One region of the Inquilinus sp. OTU3971 genome, then DNA from elsewhere that is predicted to be linked to it. Evidence: riboswitches for the same ligand, from Rfam matches in the RefSeq annotation. Region 1 holds a riboswitch; the other holds the start of a gene.
What was found. Region 1 has a riboswitch for thiamine pyrophosphate ahead of thiE (thiamine phosphate synthase). Riboswitches for the same ligand answer to the same signal wherever they lie in the genome.
Positions count from the first base shown of each region.

Region 1 (7,252 bases):
CGATCCTCGCCGGCGACCAGTACTCGACCGTGTTCAAGGACACCCGCGACCTGGCCAAGGTCACCGTCGACATGATCGACGCCGTGATGTCCGGCGCCGAGCCGAAGGTCAACGACACCAAGACCTACAACAACGGGGTCAAGGTGGTGCCGTCCTACCTGCTGACGCCGGTCCCGGTCACCAAGGACAACGTGCAGAAGGTGCTGGTCGACAGCGGCTACTACACCGCCGACCAACTGAAGTAATCTGACGTGCCCCCAAGGGCCCCGTGCCTCCGGGCGCGGGGCCCTGCCGTTGCGTCTGCCGCGGTCGGGCGGCAGGCCGGCGCCCGTGGCGAGCGGAGCCCAGAGGTGGATACGATTAATCCAGTCGATACGATCCTGGAGATGCGCGGGATCACCAAGACGTTCCCGGGCGTGAAGGCGCTCAGCAACGTCAACCTTGCGGTCAGGCGCGGCGAGATCCACGCCGTGGTCGGCGAGAACGGCGCCGGCAAGTCGACGCTGATGAAGGTCCTGTCCGGCGTCTACCCCCACGGCTCCTATGAGGGCGAGATCCATTTCGAGGGGCAGGAGCGGCACTTCCGCTCGATCGCGGACAGCGAACACGCCGGCATCATCATCATCCATCAGGAGCTGGCGCTGGTGCCGCTCCTGTCGATCGCCGAGAACCTGTTCCTCGGCAACGAGGTCGCGTCCAGGGGTATCATCGACTGGAACGAGACGCTGGTCCGGGCCCGGGCGCTCCTGACCAAAGTCGGGCTGAAGGAGAACCCGGCGACGCTGGTCACCAATATCGGCGTCGGCAAGCAGCAGCTGGTCGAGATCGCCAAGGCGCTGTCGAAGGAGGTCAAGCTCCTGATCCTCGACGAGCCGACGGCCAGCCTGAACGAGAGCGACAGCAACGCGCTCCTGGAGCTGCTGCTGGAGTTCAAGCGCCAGGGCATCTCCTCGATCCTGATCTCGCACAAGCTGAACGAGATCACCAAGGTCGCGGATTCGATCACCATCCTGCGCGACGGGTCGACGATCGAGACGCTGGATGCGCGGGGCGGCGAGGTCAACGAGGACCGGATCATCAAGGGCATGGTCGGCCGCGACCTGACCGACCGCTACCCCGAGCGTGAGCCGAAGCTGGGCGAGACCTTGTTCGCGGTGAAGGGCTGGAGCGTCTACCACCCGCTGCATTCCGAGCGGCAGATGATCAAGGGCATCGACCTCGATGTCCGCGCCGGCGAGGTGGTGGGCATTGCCGGGCTGATGGGGGCGGGGCGGACCGAGTTCGCGATGAGCGTGTTCGGCCGGGCCTACGGCCAGAAGATCACCGGCACCGCGACGATGCGGGGGCAGCCGGTCGATCTCGCCACCGTGCCCAAGGCGATCGCCGCCGGCCTCGCCTATGTCACCGAGGACCGCAAGTCGCTGGGCCTGGTGCTGGGCGATTCGATCCAGCACAACATCCCGCTGGCCCATCTTCCCGGCGTGGCGCGCCGCGGCATCGTCGACGAGATGCGCGAGCTCAAGGTCGCCTTCGACTACCGGCGCAAGCTCAACATCCGTTCCTCCGGCGTGCAGCAGCAGACGGTCAACCTGTCCGGCGGCAACCAGCAGAAGGTGGTGCTGAGCAAGTGGCTGTTCGCGGAGCCTGAGGTGCTGATCCTCGACGAGCCGACCCGCGGCATCGACGTCGGCGCCAAATACGAGATCTACACGATCATCAACCAGCTGGTGGCGTCCGGGAAGGGCGTCATCATGATCTCCTCGGAAATGCCCGAGCTGCTCGGCATGTGCGACCGGATCTACGTCATGAACGAGGGCCGCCTCGTCGCCGAGATGCCGGCCCGGGACGCATCCCAGGAAAACATCATGCGGGCGATCATGCGCTCGAGAGAGATTGGGCCTAGGGAGGCCAGGCAATGACCACCGAAACCACCGCTCTGCAGGAGCGCGCGAACACCCGGATCGGCGAGTTCCTGAAGAACAACATCCGCGAATACGCGATGCTGCTCTCGCTGGTCGCGATCATGATCATCTTCCAGATCGCGACCGACGGCCGGCTGTTCACGCCGCTGAACCTCAGCAACCTGATCCAGCAGAACGCCTACGTCATCGTGCTGGCCTTCGGCATGCTGCTGGTGATCGTCAGCGGCCATATCGACCTGTCGGTCGGGTCGGTGGCGGGCTTCGTCGGCGCGGTCGGCGGCGCGCTGATGGTATGGCAGGGCATCAACCCCTGGCTCGCGGCCATCGCCTGCCTGGTGCTGGGCGCGGTGATCGGGGCGGCCCAGGGCTATTTCATCGCCTACCGCAAGATCCCGTCCTTCATCGTCACCCTGGCGGGAATGCTGGCCTTCCGCGGCCTCTGCATCATGGTGCTGAACGGCGAGCGCGCCGGTCCGGTGCCGGTCGACTTCCAGAAGATGTCCTCGGGCTTCATCTTCGAGCCGTTCGGGTCGCTGCCGGAGCTGTTCACCGGCAACGGCAAGGTCTGGATCACCACGCTGCTGATCAGCCTGGCCGTGCCGCTGATCCTGGTGTGGTTCAACGTCCAGAAGCGGCGCAACGAGATCCAGCACGGGGTCGAGCAGGAGCCGCTGCTGTTCTTCGTGATCAAGAACGTGGCCACGGTGGTGGCGCTGGCCGGGCTCGGCTATCTGCTGGCCACCTATAACGGCTTGCCCAACATCCTGATCCTGATGGGCGTGCTGGTCGTGCTCTACGCCTTCGTCACCACCCGCACCACGCTGGGCCGCCGCATCTACGCCGTCGGCGGCAACGAGAAGGCGGCCAAGCTGTCCGGCATCGACACCGAGAAGCTGGTGTTCCTGACCTTCGTCAACATGGGGGTGCTGGCGGCGCTGGCCGGGCTGATCACCACGGCGCGCCTGACCTCGGCGACGCCGCAGGCCGGCAACCAGTACGAGCTCGACGCCATCGCCGCCTGCTTCATCGGCGGCGCCTCGGCCTCGGGCGGCGTCGGCAAGATCACCGGCGTGGTGATCGGCGCCTTCATCATGGGCGTGATGAACAACGGCATGTCGATCCTCGGCCTCGGCATCGACCTGCAGATGGTGATCAAGGGCCTGGTGCTGCTCGCCGCCGTCGCCTTCGACGTCTACAACAAGAACAAGGTCGGCTGAGCGGCCGCAGCAGCGGGGGTGGCCGGCTCGGTCACCCCCACCATGCATGGAAATGGTGCAGCGGCCCGTGGCCGCCGCCGACGGACAGGCGGTCGGCCGCGGCCAGCGCCCCGGTCAGGTAGGTCTTCGCCTCGCGCACCGCCGTCTCCAGGTCCGGCCGCTGCGGCAACAAGGCCGCGATGGCGGAGGACAGGGTGCAGCCGGTGCCGTGGGTGTTGCGGGTGGCGATCCGCGGCGCTGCCAGGGTCAGCGACCCCGCCGCCATGAGCAGCAGGTCCGGGCTCTCCGCCTCCGCCAGATGGCCGCCCTTCAACAGCACGGCCCGGGGACCGAGATCGAGCAACGCCGCGGCGATCTCCGGCATCTCGTCCCGGTGCTCGGCCGGCGTGCGGCCCAGCAGGTCGGCGGCCTCGGGCAGGTTCGGGGTAACCACAGTGGCCAGCGGCAGCAGTTCCTCGCGCAGCGCCGCCACGGCGTCGGGATCCAGCAGCCGGTCGCCGCTCTTCGCCACCATCACCGGGTCGACCACCACCCGGGTCAGCCCGTGCCGGCGCAGCGCGTCGGCCACCACGCGCACGATCTCGCCGGTCGCCAGCATGCCGATCTTGACCGCATCGATCCGGACATCGGCCAGCAGGCAGTCGATCTGCTTGGCGACGAAGGCCGGCGACACCAGCTCCACCGCCTGCACCCCACGGGTGTTCTGGGCGACCAGGGCGGTGATCACCGCGCAGCCATAGGCGCCGAGGGCGGAGAAGGTCTTCAGATCGGCCTGGATGCCGGCGCCGCCCGAGGGGTCGGTGCCGGCGATGGTCAGGACGTTGGGGATGGTGCGGGGCGGGATCATCGCGTCCGCCCCTCCGTCACCGCAGCGGCGATCGCCCGGGCCGCCGCCTCCGGGTCGGGCGCGGCGCAGATCGCCGACACCACGGCGACGCCGTCCGCCCCGGCCGCGATCACCTCGGCGGTCCGGGCCGCGTCGAGGCCGCCGATGCCGACGGCGGGCAGCGGCAGCAGCCGGCGCAGCGCCCGGAAGCCCTCGACCCCGATCGCCGGCCGGGCTTCGGCCTTGGTGGTGGTGGCGAAGACCGGGCCGATGCCGGCGTAGTCGGCGACGCCGGTGTCGACCGCCCGCGCCTCGGCCGCGTCATGCACGGTGACGCCGACGATGCGGCCAGGGCCCAGCAGGCGCCGCGCCGTCGCCGCCGGCATGTCGCGGTCGCCGAGATGGACGCCGTCGGCGCCGACCGCCAGGGCCACGTCGACCCGGTCGTTGATCACCAGGGGCACGCCGTGCGGCGCCAGCACCGCCTGCAGCGCCCCGGCCGCGGCGATCAGCCCGCGCGTCGTGGCGTCGGGGTCGCGCAACTGCACCATGGTGACGCCACCTTGCGCCGCCGCCGCGGCCACGGCGGCAACGCCGCGCGGACCGCTCAGCCGCGTGTCGGTGACGAGATAGACCGACAGGTCGAAGCGCCGCCTCGATTCCGGTGCCGCAACAGCCATTCCGCTCCTCCTCCAGTGGAGGGAGCAGTCGGCGATCGATCCTGGGGATCGGGGCCCGATGGGCATCGCGTGACGGCTCCCTTCGCTGGCATGACCCAGATCAGGTTCGACGGGTATGATCTCAGCCCCCCGGATCGAACTTCGGCGGGCACCCCGTGTCACTTCCGGGTACAGGCTCGCAAGCCGGGAAGGCCGGTGTCAAGCGCACCGGCCTCGCGCTCACCGCGCCGGCACCGTGACCAGCACGCTGCGGCCGGTGTGGCGGGTCACCACGATCCGGGCGCCGAGGAAGGCCTCGATCACCGCGATGTTGGTGCGGGTGTGCGGCGTCGGCGGCACCGTGACGAACCGGCCGCCCGCGCCCAGCGCCATCGGCAGCAGCAGCTGGTCCGCCAGATGCGGCCCGACCGGGGCGCGGCTGGCGAGATACTGCCGCACCGCCTTTGCCGTCGCGGCGGCGACATCCTCCGCCGGCAGGCCGGGCTGGCCGTGACCGGTGAAGACCTCGGTCGCGTGCTCATGCGCCACCGTCACGGTCAGGCAGTTGCCCGGCCCCTCCGCGGCGACGGCGCGGACCGGGGCCAGCGCCTCGTCCCGCCAGCGCAGGGCCTTGGCGACGGTCGCCGTCTCCCGCGCCGCGATATGCAGCGGCAGATGGGTGACCACCGCATCCACCTGCTGCGACACCAGGGCGCCGCGCCGCTCCAGCACCAGCGGCGCCGGCTGGCCGCGCGGCATCACCTCGACCTCGACCACGCCGCCGCCCGCCGGATAGAAGCCGTGCCGGCGCAGCACCGCCTGGGCATGGAAGCCCATGCGGTGCAGCAGCGGCAGGAAGGCGCGGTCGGCGAAATCAAAGCTCGGCGCGCCCATGGCATGGGTGCCGCCCTGCAGCCGCAGCCGCGACGGCGCGTTCGCCAGGGCCAGCGGCAGCAGCACGGTCTGCAGCACCAGCAGGGTCGACCCGGCCGAACCGATGGCGAAATCATATTCGCCGGCCGCGACCGTGCCCGGCGCGAAGCCGAGCGCGGTCGAGCCCAGCTCGGCCCCCGTCACCGCGGCCCGGCCGATCTCGGCCGCCGCCTTCACCGCGGTCAAATGCTGGCGCAGCAGCCCCGGCTTGGCGCGCCCCGCGCGGATCCTCTCGATCCGAAACGGGGTGCCGGTCGCCAGGGACAGGGTCAGGGCCGAGCGCAGGATCTGCCCCCCGCCCTCGCCCTCGGATCCGTCGATCGTGATCATGGTCGGTTCTTTCTTATCGTTCTTGTCGGTCGACCACGAGCAACGGCAGGCAGCGGTCCGGCTGCCCGGACCGCTGCCCGTGGCGTTCGCTATCCCTTGACGCAGACGATCTGGCGCAGCGTGTGCACGACCTCCACCAGATCGGACTGGGCGGCCATCACGGCGTCGATGTCCTTGTAGGCCTTGGGCGTCTCGTCGATGACGCCCTCGTCCTTCCGGCATTCGATCCCCGCGGTGGCCGCTTCATGGTCGGCGACCGTGAACCGCCGTTTCGCCTCGGTCCGCGACATCACCCGCCCGGCCCCGTGGGAGCAGGAGCAGAAGCTGTCGGGGTTGCCCTTGCCGCGGACGATGAAGGATCGCGCCCCCATCGATCCCGGGATGATGCCCAGGTCCCCCTCGCGGGCGCGCACGGCGCCCTTGCGGGTGACCCAGACGTTCTCGCCGAAGTGATGCTCCCGCTCCACGTAGTTGTGATGGCAGTTGATCGCCTCGTCGGTGACGCCGAATTCGGTGAAGGCGGCGGCCATCGCCGCCAGCGCCTGCTTCAGCATCACGTCCCGGTTGGCCCGGGCGTAGTCCTGCGCCCAGCCGACCGCGTCCATGTAGTCGTCGAACAGTGCCGAGCCCTCGGCCAGATAGGCCAGGTCCCGGTCCGGCAGGTGGATGAACAGCCGCTCCATCTCCCGGCGCGCCGCGGCGATGAAGAAGCTGCCGATGCGGTTGCCGACCCCGCGCGAGCCGGAATGCAGCATCACCCACACGCGGTCGTCCTGGTCCAGGCAGACCTCGATGAAGTGATTGCCGCCGCCCAGCGTGCCGATCTGCCGCGCTGGCGAATGCCGGGTGGAGATCGCCGGGTACTTGTGCTGCAGCGCGTCGTAGCGCTGCTTGAACGACGAGTACCAGGCGTTCTCCGCCGCGCGCGGCACGTCCTGCCCGTGATCGGCCATCCCGACCGGGATCACCGCCTCGAGCGCCGAGCGCAGCCCGGACAGGCTGTCCGGCAGCTGGTGGCTGGTCAGGGTCGTGCGCACCGCGCACATGCCGCAGCCGATGTCGACGCCGACCGCCGCCGGGATGATCGCCCCGCGCGTCGGGATGACCGACCCGATGGTCGCGCCCTTGCCGTAATGCACGTCCGGCATCGCCGCGACATGCTTGTGGATGAACGGCAGGGTCGCGGTGTTCAGCAGCTGCTGGCGCGAGCCGTCGTCCACGGGCACGCCGCGGGTCCACATCTTGACCGGCTTGGCGCGCGTGCCGCGCGCCGGGGCGAAGCTTTCGGTGAGGAGGTCGTAAGTCCGGTCCATGATGCGTGTCCTTAAGTCCAGAAGGCCGCATGGCGACGAGGGTGATGAAACG
Region 1 covers NZ_JASATH010000028.1:19,660-26,911, reverse strand. Annotated here, with positions in the region: gene chvE (multiple monosaccharide ABC transporter substrate-binding protein) at 1-245, shown strand, start outside; gene mmsA (multiple monosaccharide ABC transporter ATP-binding protein) at 351-1,919, shown strand; gene mmsB (multiple monosaccharide ABC transporter permease) at 1,916-3,139, shown strand; gene thiD (bifunctional hydroxymethylpyrimidine kinase/phosphomethylpyrimidine kinase) at 3,171-3,986, opposite strand; gene thiE (thiamine phosphate synthase) at 3,983-4,645, opposite strand; TPP riboswitch at 4,704-4,811, opposite strand; gene rtcA (RNA 3'-terminal phosphate cyclase) at 4,865-5,887, opposite strand; gene AAHM41_RS09795 (RtcB family protein) at 5,977-7,200, opposite strand.

Region 2 (7,252 bases), on a different contig from region 1:
GGCGATGCCGGACGGCTCCGGCGTCGCCTCGCTCTCCTTTGTCCCGTCATTGCCGTCGCCGGCCGGTTTCGGCGTCCATTGCATCACCGCCGCGACGATGGCGCCGAAGCCGCGGACGACGACCGTCTGCGTGTCGAACCCGTCATCCGCCATCTCCCCGGCAGGCTCCCGCGGCCCGAGCAGGCCGACCACCAGCACGGCGTCCGGCCCGATGCGCCGGCGCAGCCGCCGGATCAGCCGGCCCAGCTGGTGCTCGGTCACGGTGCCGGCATGGGCCACCATCACCACCGGTAGGTCGACCGCCTCGGGCAGGGCCCCGCCGCGGTCGCCATAGCGGCAGGCGATACCCGTCTCGGCCAGCAGCTGGCCGGTCATCAGCGCGGCGGCATGGTCCAGCTCGTCCCGCGCACCGAGACACAGCACGGCGGGCGACGTGTCCTGCCCGTCCTCGTCGAGATCCGCGACCGCCGCCAGGATGCCGCCCCAGACCGCGGCGCGCTGCGGGCCATCCAGCGCGCCCCGCTGCCGGTCGGCCTGGGCCATGTGGATGGCCGGCAGGATCATGCTCTCGAACAGCGCCTGGCGAGGCCGGCTCTGCAGCCCACGCTCGGCCAGCTCCGACGCCTCCAGCGGATCGCCGGCCAGGATGCGCTGGTAGAAATGCGCCTCGGGCGTCAGCGCCGGCGTGCTGCCCAGGAGCACGTCGAGGAAGCCGAACTGCGGCACGTGCCGGCCCAGCACGACCAGGCAGACCGTCAGCGGCACCGCCAGCAGCAGCCCGGGAATGCCCCACAGGGTCAGCCAGAAGATCGTGGCGAACAGCACGGCGAAGGGTGACAGGCCGGTGCTGCCGCCGTACAGCAGCGGCTCCCCGACATTGACGGTGACCAGGTCCAGCACCACGAACAGCGCGATCGTCGCCAGCGGCATCAGCCAGCCGGGATCGACGGCGAAGGCCAGGATGGTCGGCAGCAGCGCGGCGGCGATGGTTCCGACCAGCGGAATGAAGCGCAGCACCGCCGCGAGCAGGCCCCACAGCACGGGGTTGGGAACGCCGATGACCCAGAGACCGATGCCGAAGGCCGCGCCGTAGCCGAAGTTCAGCACCGCCTGGGCCAGCAGGAACCCGCTCAGCCGATGCGCCGCGTCGTCCATGGCCGCGGTGGCGCGGGTCAGGTCCTTCGACCCGAGCAGCCAGATCAGCCGGTTCCGCAGATCCTCGCGCTCCAGCAGCATGAACACCGAGAAGACCAGGACCACGCCGATGATGGCGAAGGGCTCGATCAGCGGGGCGCCGACCTCCCAGGCCAGCTGCAGCGGCGTCAGCGCCGGCGGCACCAGCTGCACCGGGACCGGCTTGCCCTGGATGCCCATCGGCGCCGCAGCCACGGCCCGCTCGGTCGCTTCCTCGGACAGGCGAGCCACCATGGCCGTCAGCCGGTCGATCAGCCCGCCGCCGGGCGCGACCTCCTTGATCGACTGGATCTTCGTCTCGAGGTTGCTCTGGTATCGCGGCAGGTTGCCGGCCAGGTCGATCGCCTGGCTGGCGACCAGCACGATGAACACCGCCGCCCCGATCGACAGGGCGACGATTACGATCAGCACCGCCGGGGTCCGCGGCAGCCCGAGCTTGCGCAGCTGCAGCACCACCGGGGCCATGGCGAAGCTGATCAGCAGCGCCAGCGAGAACGGGATCAGCACGTCGCGCCCGAAATACAGCGCCGCGGTCGCCGCCAGGATCACCAGGATTCCGTTGGTCGAGGACAGGGCGCCGATCTTGTCGGTCAGCGGGGTCAGGCTGCGGGAGGATCGGCCGGGTTCGGACAGCATCTGGGCACGGGCGGAAGCCTGGGGCGGAGAGGGAACGCCGCAGCCGAACCGGCAGTTCCCGTCGGCGTTCTGGCCTCCGCTTGTCTTCTCCCGTGCCGGGACGCGGTGCTGCTCAGGTTGACAGGCCTGCTCCTTGGGCTGGCGTTGCAGGCGGGCTTGCCGGCTGCCCTCGTGCGGGCCGTTCCGCTGCAGCAATGGTGGCGTGGACCGCCTGGGCGGCGATCGTCTGAAGGTCGTTCCAATCCTTGGGTGTGCTGTTGGCGGACATGTTGACGACATGTAGCTTCAGAACGGTCCTGCCGATCAGTGTCTGGCCGAGGACGATCCGCGCCTCGGCAACGACACCGGGGGCCGGCATCCGCGGGATGATGACAAAGCCGTTGTAGACGGCGCCGGCATCCGAGCCCAGATAACGGGCGCCCTCTATTCCTTGGGGTTGATGATCCAGAAGGCCTGGTAGGACGCGCCGATTCCACAACTCCGTGAGCTTCGGGTTGGCCAGGAATGTCAGGTAGGTCTCACGGTCCATGGCCTGCCGTCCGGGGGCGGTCGGCGGACCGTCTTCGACCTGGAAGATCAGCCGGTAGGTATTCCAGCTGGTGACGCCCGGTGTGGGGGCGGGCTCGCCGCAGGGGCGGAAGATCGCCAAAATTCGCCGATCGGGCGACGCATTCCTCGACATCCCGATCATGAAGGCCAGGGCGAGTGGGTCGGACTCATCCGACAGGCAGTAGCCCGCGGGTGCGATCGCCTGGAAGGGCGGTGTGCCTGTTTGTGATGTGGAAGGCCGCGGCGCCTGGGCGGCGCAGGCCGAAAGGGCCGTCAGAAGGACGGCCAGCCCGAACAATCGCATCGTGAAATCTCCCCCTGGCAATGGAGGAAGCCTAACGCGGCGGCGCCCCGGCGGCGAGCCGGATTCCGCTCAGCCCGGCAGCGGCTCCAGCCGCCAGGCGCCACCCTGGCGGGCCAGTCTCGGCTGCAGCCAGGCCAGGGCCTCGCACAGCGCCGCCTCCACCCCCCAGGGCAGGTTGACCAGCACCAAGCCCGAGCCGTTGAGGCGGGCCGGGAACAGCATGTCGAACACGGTCAGCTCGGCCGCCCAGGCGTGGGGCAGGGGCGGCAGCGCCGACAGTATGGCGTCGACCGGCGGCCGGTCCTTGATCGGGTACCAGGCGGCGATCACGCCCTCGGGCCAGCGGCGATGCGCGGTGGCGATGCCGCGCGCCAGCCGCGCCAGCTCGTCCGGCTGCTCGAAGGACGGGTCGAGCAGCAGCAGGCCGCGCCGCGGCTGCGGCGGCAGCAGGCCGCGCAGCGCCTCCCAGGAATCGCGCCGGTGGATCGCGACCTGGGCATCGCCGGCGAATTCGGCGCGCAGCTTCGCATGATCCTCCGGATGCAGCTCGACCAGGGTCAGCCGGTCCTCCGGCCGCATCAGCGTCCGGATCAGCCGCGGCGACCCCGGATAGATCTCGAGCCGGCCGGAGGGGTTGAAGCCGCGCACCAGCTCGAGATAGCGCGCCACCGCGGCCGGGGCGTCGGTCGCGCTGTCGATCCGGCCGATGCCGTCGATGTATTCCCCGGTCTTGGCGGCCTCGGCGGCCAGGGCGTAGCGGCCGACCCCGGCATGCAGGTCGAGGGCGGAGAACGGCTTGTCCTTGCCGCGCAGCGCCTCGACCAGCGCCACCAGCACCACATGCTTGAGGACGTCGGCCTGGTTGCCGGCGTGGAAGGCGTGGCGGTAGTTCATGCCGCCCGCAGCACCGCCACCCAGCCGGGCAGCGGCGTCCCGTTCTCGGTGCGGGCCCAGGCGGCCTCGACCTCGGTCACGGTGAAGCCGGTGGCCGCGGCGACCGCAGCCAGATAGCCGGGCGAATGCAGGTAGCGGTGGCGGTCGCCCAGGCGCCAGCCTTCCCCGTCATGCGACTCCGCGGTCAGGGCGAACCAGCCGCCCGGCCGCAGCACGGCCCGCGCGGCGGCGAAGAGCGGCGCCAGATCGCCGATATAGACCGCGACATCCGCAGCCAGGACCAGGTCGTAACGCTCCGGCCAGCCCGCCAGGGCGGCGACGATCTCGCCCGGCTCCAGCCGGTCGTACAGCCGCCGCGCCATCGCCTGCAGGATCATGCCGGGCGACAGGTCGATCCCGTCCAGCCGGCGGCGGCGGTCGGCGAAGGCGGCGCCGGCCAGCCCAGTGCCGCAGCCGAGATCGAGGATGTCCAAGCTGCCCTCAGGAACCAGCCGGTCGACGGCACGGCGCAGCAGCGCCGGCCCGCGATAGTGCAGGGCGTCGACCAGCGACGTCTCGAAGCGCGGCGCGTACTGGTCGAACAGGGTGCGGACATGCGCCTCGGGCAGCTGCGCCGGCACCGGGGCGGCGCCGATCAGCGCCAGCCGCACCGCGGCGCCCATCCGGTCCTCCGGATCCAGCTCCAGCGTCGCCCGGTACGCCGCGGTGGCATCGCCGCCGGCCGCCTCCAGCGCCTGGCCCAGGGCGTAGCGGATCTCGACGTCGCCGGGGGCGATCTCGATGGCGGCGCGGATGGCGTCAGCGGCCTCGGCCGGCCGGCCGTCGGCGAGCAGGGCGAGGCCGATCTCCAGGCGCCGGCGCGCCCGCGGATCCGGGATGGGGAGGGGAAGGGTCATGCTGTGGCGTCCCATGCGCCACGGCCGCGCCGCAGTCGCGCGCGGGCTTATAGCCGAAGCGCCCCCGGATCGTCGAGAGGCACCCGAGACAGCTCAGGCACTGGTGGGATAGATGAAGCCGTCGGCCTCGTAGACGCCGCCATAGGCGCCGGTGTCGGGGTTCCAGAATCGCACCGCGGTCCAGTCGTTGCCGCTGGAGACGTCGATCACCGACTGCTCACGGTAGATCCGGCGCCGGGTCGCCCCGTCATTGCCCCAGTTGGTGTGCGACACGGTGATCTCGCGCGAATTGCGCACCGACACCACCACCGAGATGTGCCCGGCGCTCAGCCGGTCCGACCGGCCCAGCACCAGCACGGCGCCGGAGCGCGGCGCGCCGCCCTTGCCGTAGACGCCGTCGGCCTGGTCCCACCAGGTCCAGGCATCGCCCTTGATCTGGATGCCGGAGACGGCCCGGGCATAGGGCACACATTCCTCCGGCGCGTTGGCGGTGACGTAGCGGGCGACGCCGGCGCCGGTCGGGTTGCGCACGATCTCGCGCCCGCCGCCACAGGCGGCCAGGGCCAGCGCGACAGACAGCACCAAGGCATGTCGCAGCATCGTTCTCAACCGATGACTCAGAAATCCACCCCAATGTGTTGGAATGTAGATATTTTTAGGAATGCGGTCAAGATCGGGACGGAGCGGAGGGCTGGCGGCCTTCCGGGAAAACCAGGTTCACGGCGTCCGGCAGCTGCCGCTTGACATCCCATCCCGGCGCGCGCTCTGATCGGGGCGTTCCGAGGGGAGCTCCGGTAAGGAGCTGAGACACCACACCAACTGCGACGTGGGAACCCTTCGAACCTGATCCGGGTCGTGCCGGCGTAGGGAATGGAACCACATGCGCGCTCAGCCGCTTCTCCAGTCTTCCGTCTTTGGCACGCCCTCAATCCGTCCGATCGAGGAGGCCGTGTATGCCCAAGGACGTCATCCCCACAACCGTCACCACCGGCCCGCTGCCGGCGTCGCGCAAGGTCCATGTCGCGGGCGAGCGCAACCCCGACCTGCGCGTCGCCATGCGCGAGATCGTGCTGTCGCCGGAATCCGGCGAGCCGCCGCTCCGGGTCTATGACGCCTCCGGCCCCTATACCGACCCGGCGGCGCTGATCGACATCGGCGCCGGCCTGCCCGCGCTGCGGGCCGGCTGGATCGCCGCCCGCGGCGACGTCGAGGCCTATGACGGCCGGACGGTGCGGCCGGAGGATGACGGCCGCCGCTCCGGCGAGGCCGCCAACCTGTTCGAGTTCCCGCGCGGCGACCGCCGCCCCTTGAGGGCCCGCGGTGGCACCGCGGTGACGCAGATGGCCTATGCCCGGGCCGGGATCGTCACGCCCGAGATGGAGTATGTCGCCATCCGCGAGAATCTCGGCCGCGAGCGGACGCTAGAGCAGGCGGCGCGCGACGGCGAGAGCTTCGGCGCCGCGATCCCGGACTATGTCACGCCGGAATTCGTGCGCGACGAGGTGGCGCGCGGCCGGGCCATCATCCCGTCCAACATCAACCACCCGGAATCCGAGCCGATGGCGATCGGCCGCAACTTCCTGGTCAAGATCAACGCCAATATCGGCAACTCGGCCGTCACCTCCTCGATCGCGGAGGAGGTCGAGAAGATGGTCTGGGCGATCCGCTGGGGCGGCGACACGGTGATGGACCTGTCGACCGGCCGCAACATCCACACCACCCGCGAATGGATCCTGCGCAATTCGCCGGTGCCGATCGGCACCGTGCCGATCTACCAGGCGCTCGAGAAGGTCGGCGGCGTGGCCGAGGACCTGACCTGGGAGATCTTCCGCGACACGCTGATCGAGCAGGCGGAGCAGGGGGTCGACTACTTCACCATCCATGCCGGGGTGCGGCTGCCCTACATTCCCCTCACGGCGAAGCGGGTCACCGGCATCGTCAGCCGCGGCGGCTCGATCATGGCGAAATGGTGCCTGGCGCATCACCGCGAGAGCTTCCTCTACACCCATTTCCGCGAGATCTGCGCGATCATGCGGGCCTATGACGTCGCCTTCTCGCTGGGCGACGGGCTGCGGCCCGGCTCGATCGCCGACGCCAATGACGCGGCCCAGTTCGCCGAGCTGGAGACGCTGGGCGAGCTGACCAAGATCGCCTGGGAGCACGACGTCCAGGTCATGATCGAGGGCCCCGGCCATGTGCCGATGCACAAGATCAAGGCCAATATGGACAAGCAGCTGGCGGTCTGCGGCGAGGCGCCGTTCTACACGCTCGGGCCCCTCACCACCGACATCGCGCCGGGTTATGACCACATCACCTCCGGCATCGGCGCGGCGATGATCGGCTGGTTCGGCACCGCCATGCTCTGCTACGTCACGCCGAAGGAGCATCTCGGCCTGCCGGACCGCGACGACGTCAAGACCGGCGTCGTCACCTACAAGATCGCGGCCCATGCCGCCGACCTGGCCAAGGGGCACCCGGCGGCGCAGGCACGCGACGACGCCCTGTCCCGCGCCCGCTTCGAGTTCCGCTGGCGCGACCAGTTCCACCTCTCGCTCGACCCCGACACGGCGCTCGCCTATCACGACGAGACGCTGCCGGCAGAAGGCGCCAAGACGGCGCATTTCTGCTCGATGTGCGGCCCGAAATTCTGCTCGATGAAGATCACGCAGGAGATCCGGGCCTCGGCCGAGGCCGGGATGGAGGAGATGTCGGCGCGGTTCCGCGACGGCGGCAGCCAGATCTACCGCGCGGCCGAGTGACCGCCGGGCGGCCCGCGCGG
Region 2 covers NZ_JASATH010000060.1:14,940-22,191, reverse strand. Annotated here, with positions in the region: gene AAHM41_RS16800 (AI-2E family transporter) at 1-1,830, opposite strand, end outside; gene AAHM41_RS16795 (hypothetical protein) at 1,943-2,683, opposite strand; gene AAHM41_RS16790 (23S rRNA (adenine(2030)-N(6))-methyltransferase RlmJ) at 2,753-3,577, opposite strand; gene AAHM41_RS16785 (class I SAM-dependent DNA methyltransferase) at 3,574-4,473, opposite strand; gene AAHM41_RS16780 (CHAP domain-containing protein) at 4,567-5,073, opposite strand; TPP riboswitch at 5,246-5,361, shown strand; gene thiC (phosphomethylpyrimidine synthase ThiC) at 5,427-7,232, shown strand.
Region 2: linked by a shared signal. The riboswitch ahead of thiC (phosphomethylpyrimidine synthase ThiC) and the one ahead of thiE (thiamine phosphate synthase) in region 1 are both predicted to bind thiamine pyrophosphate.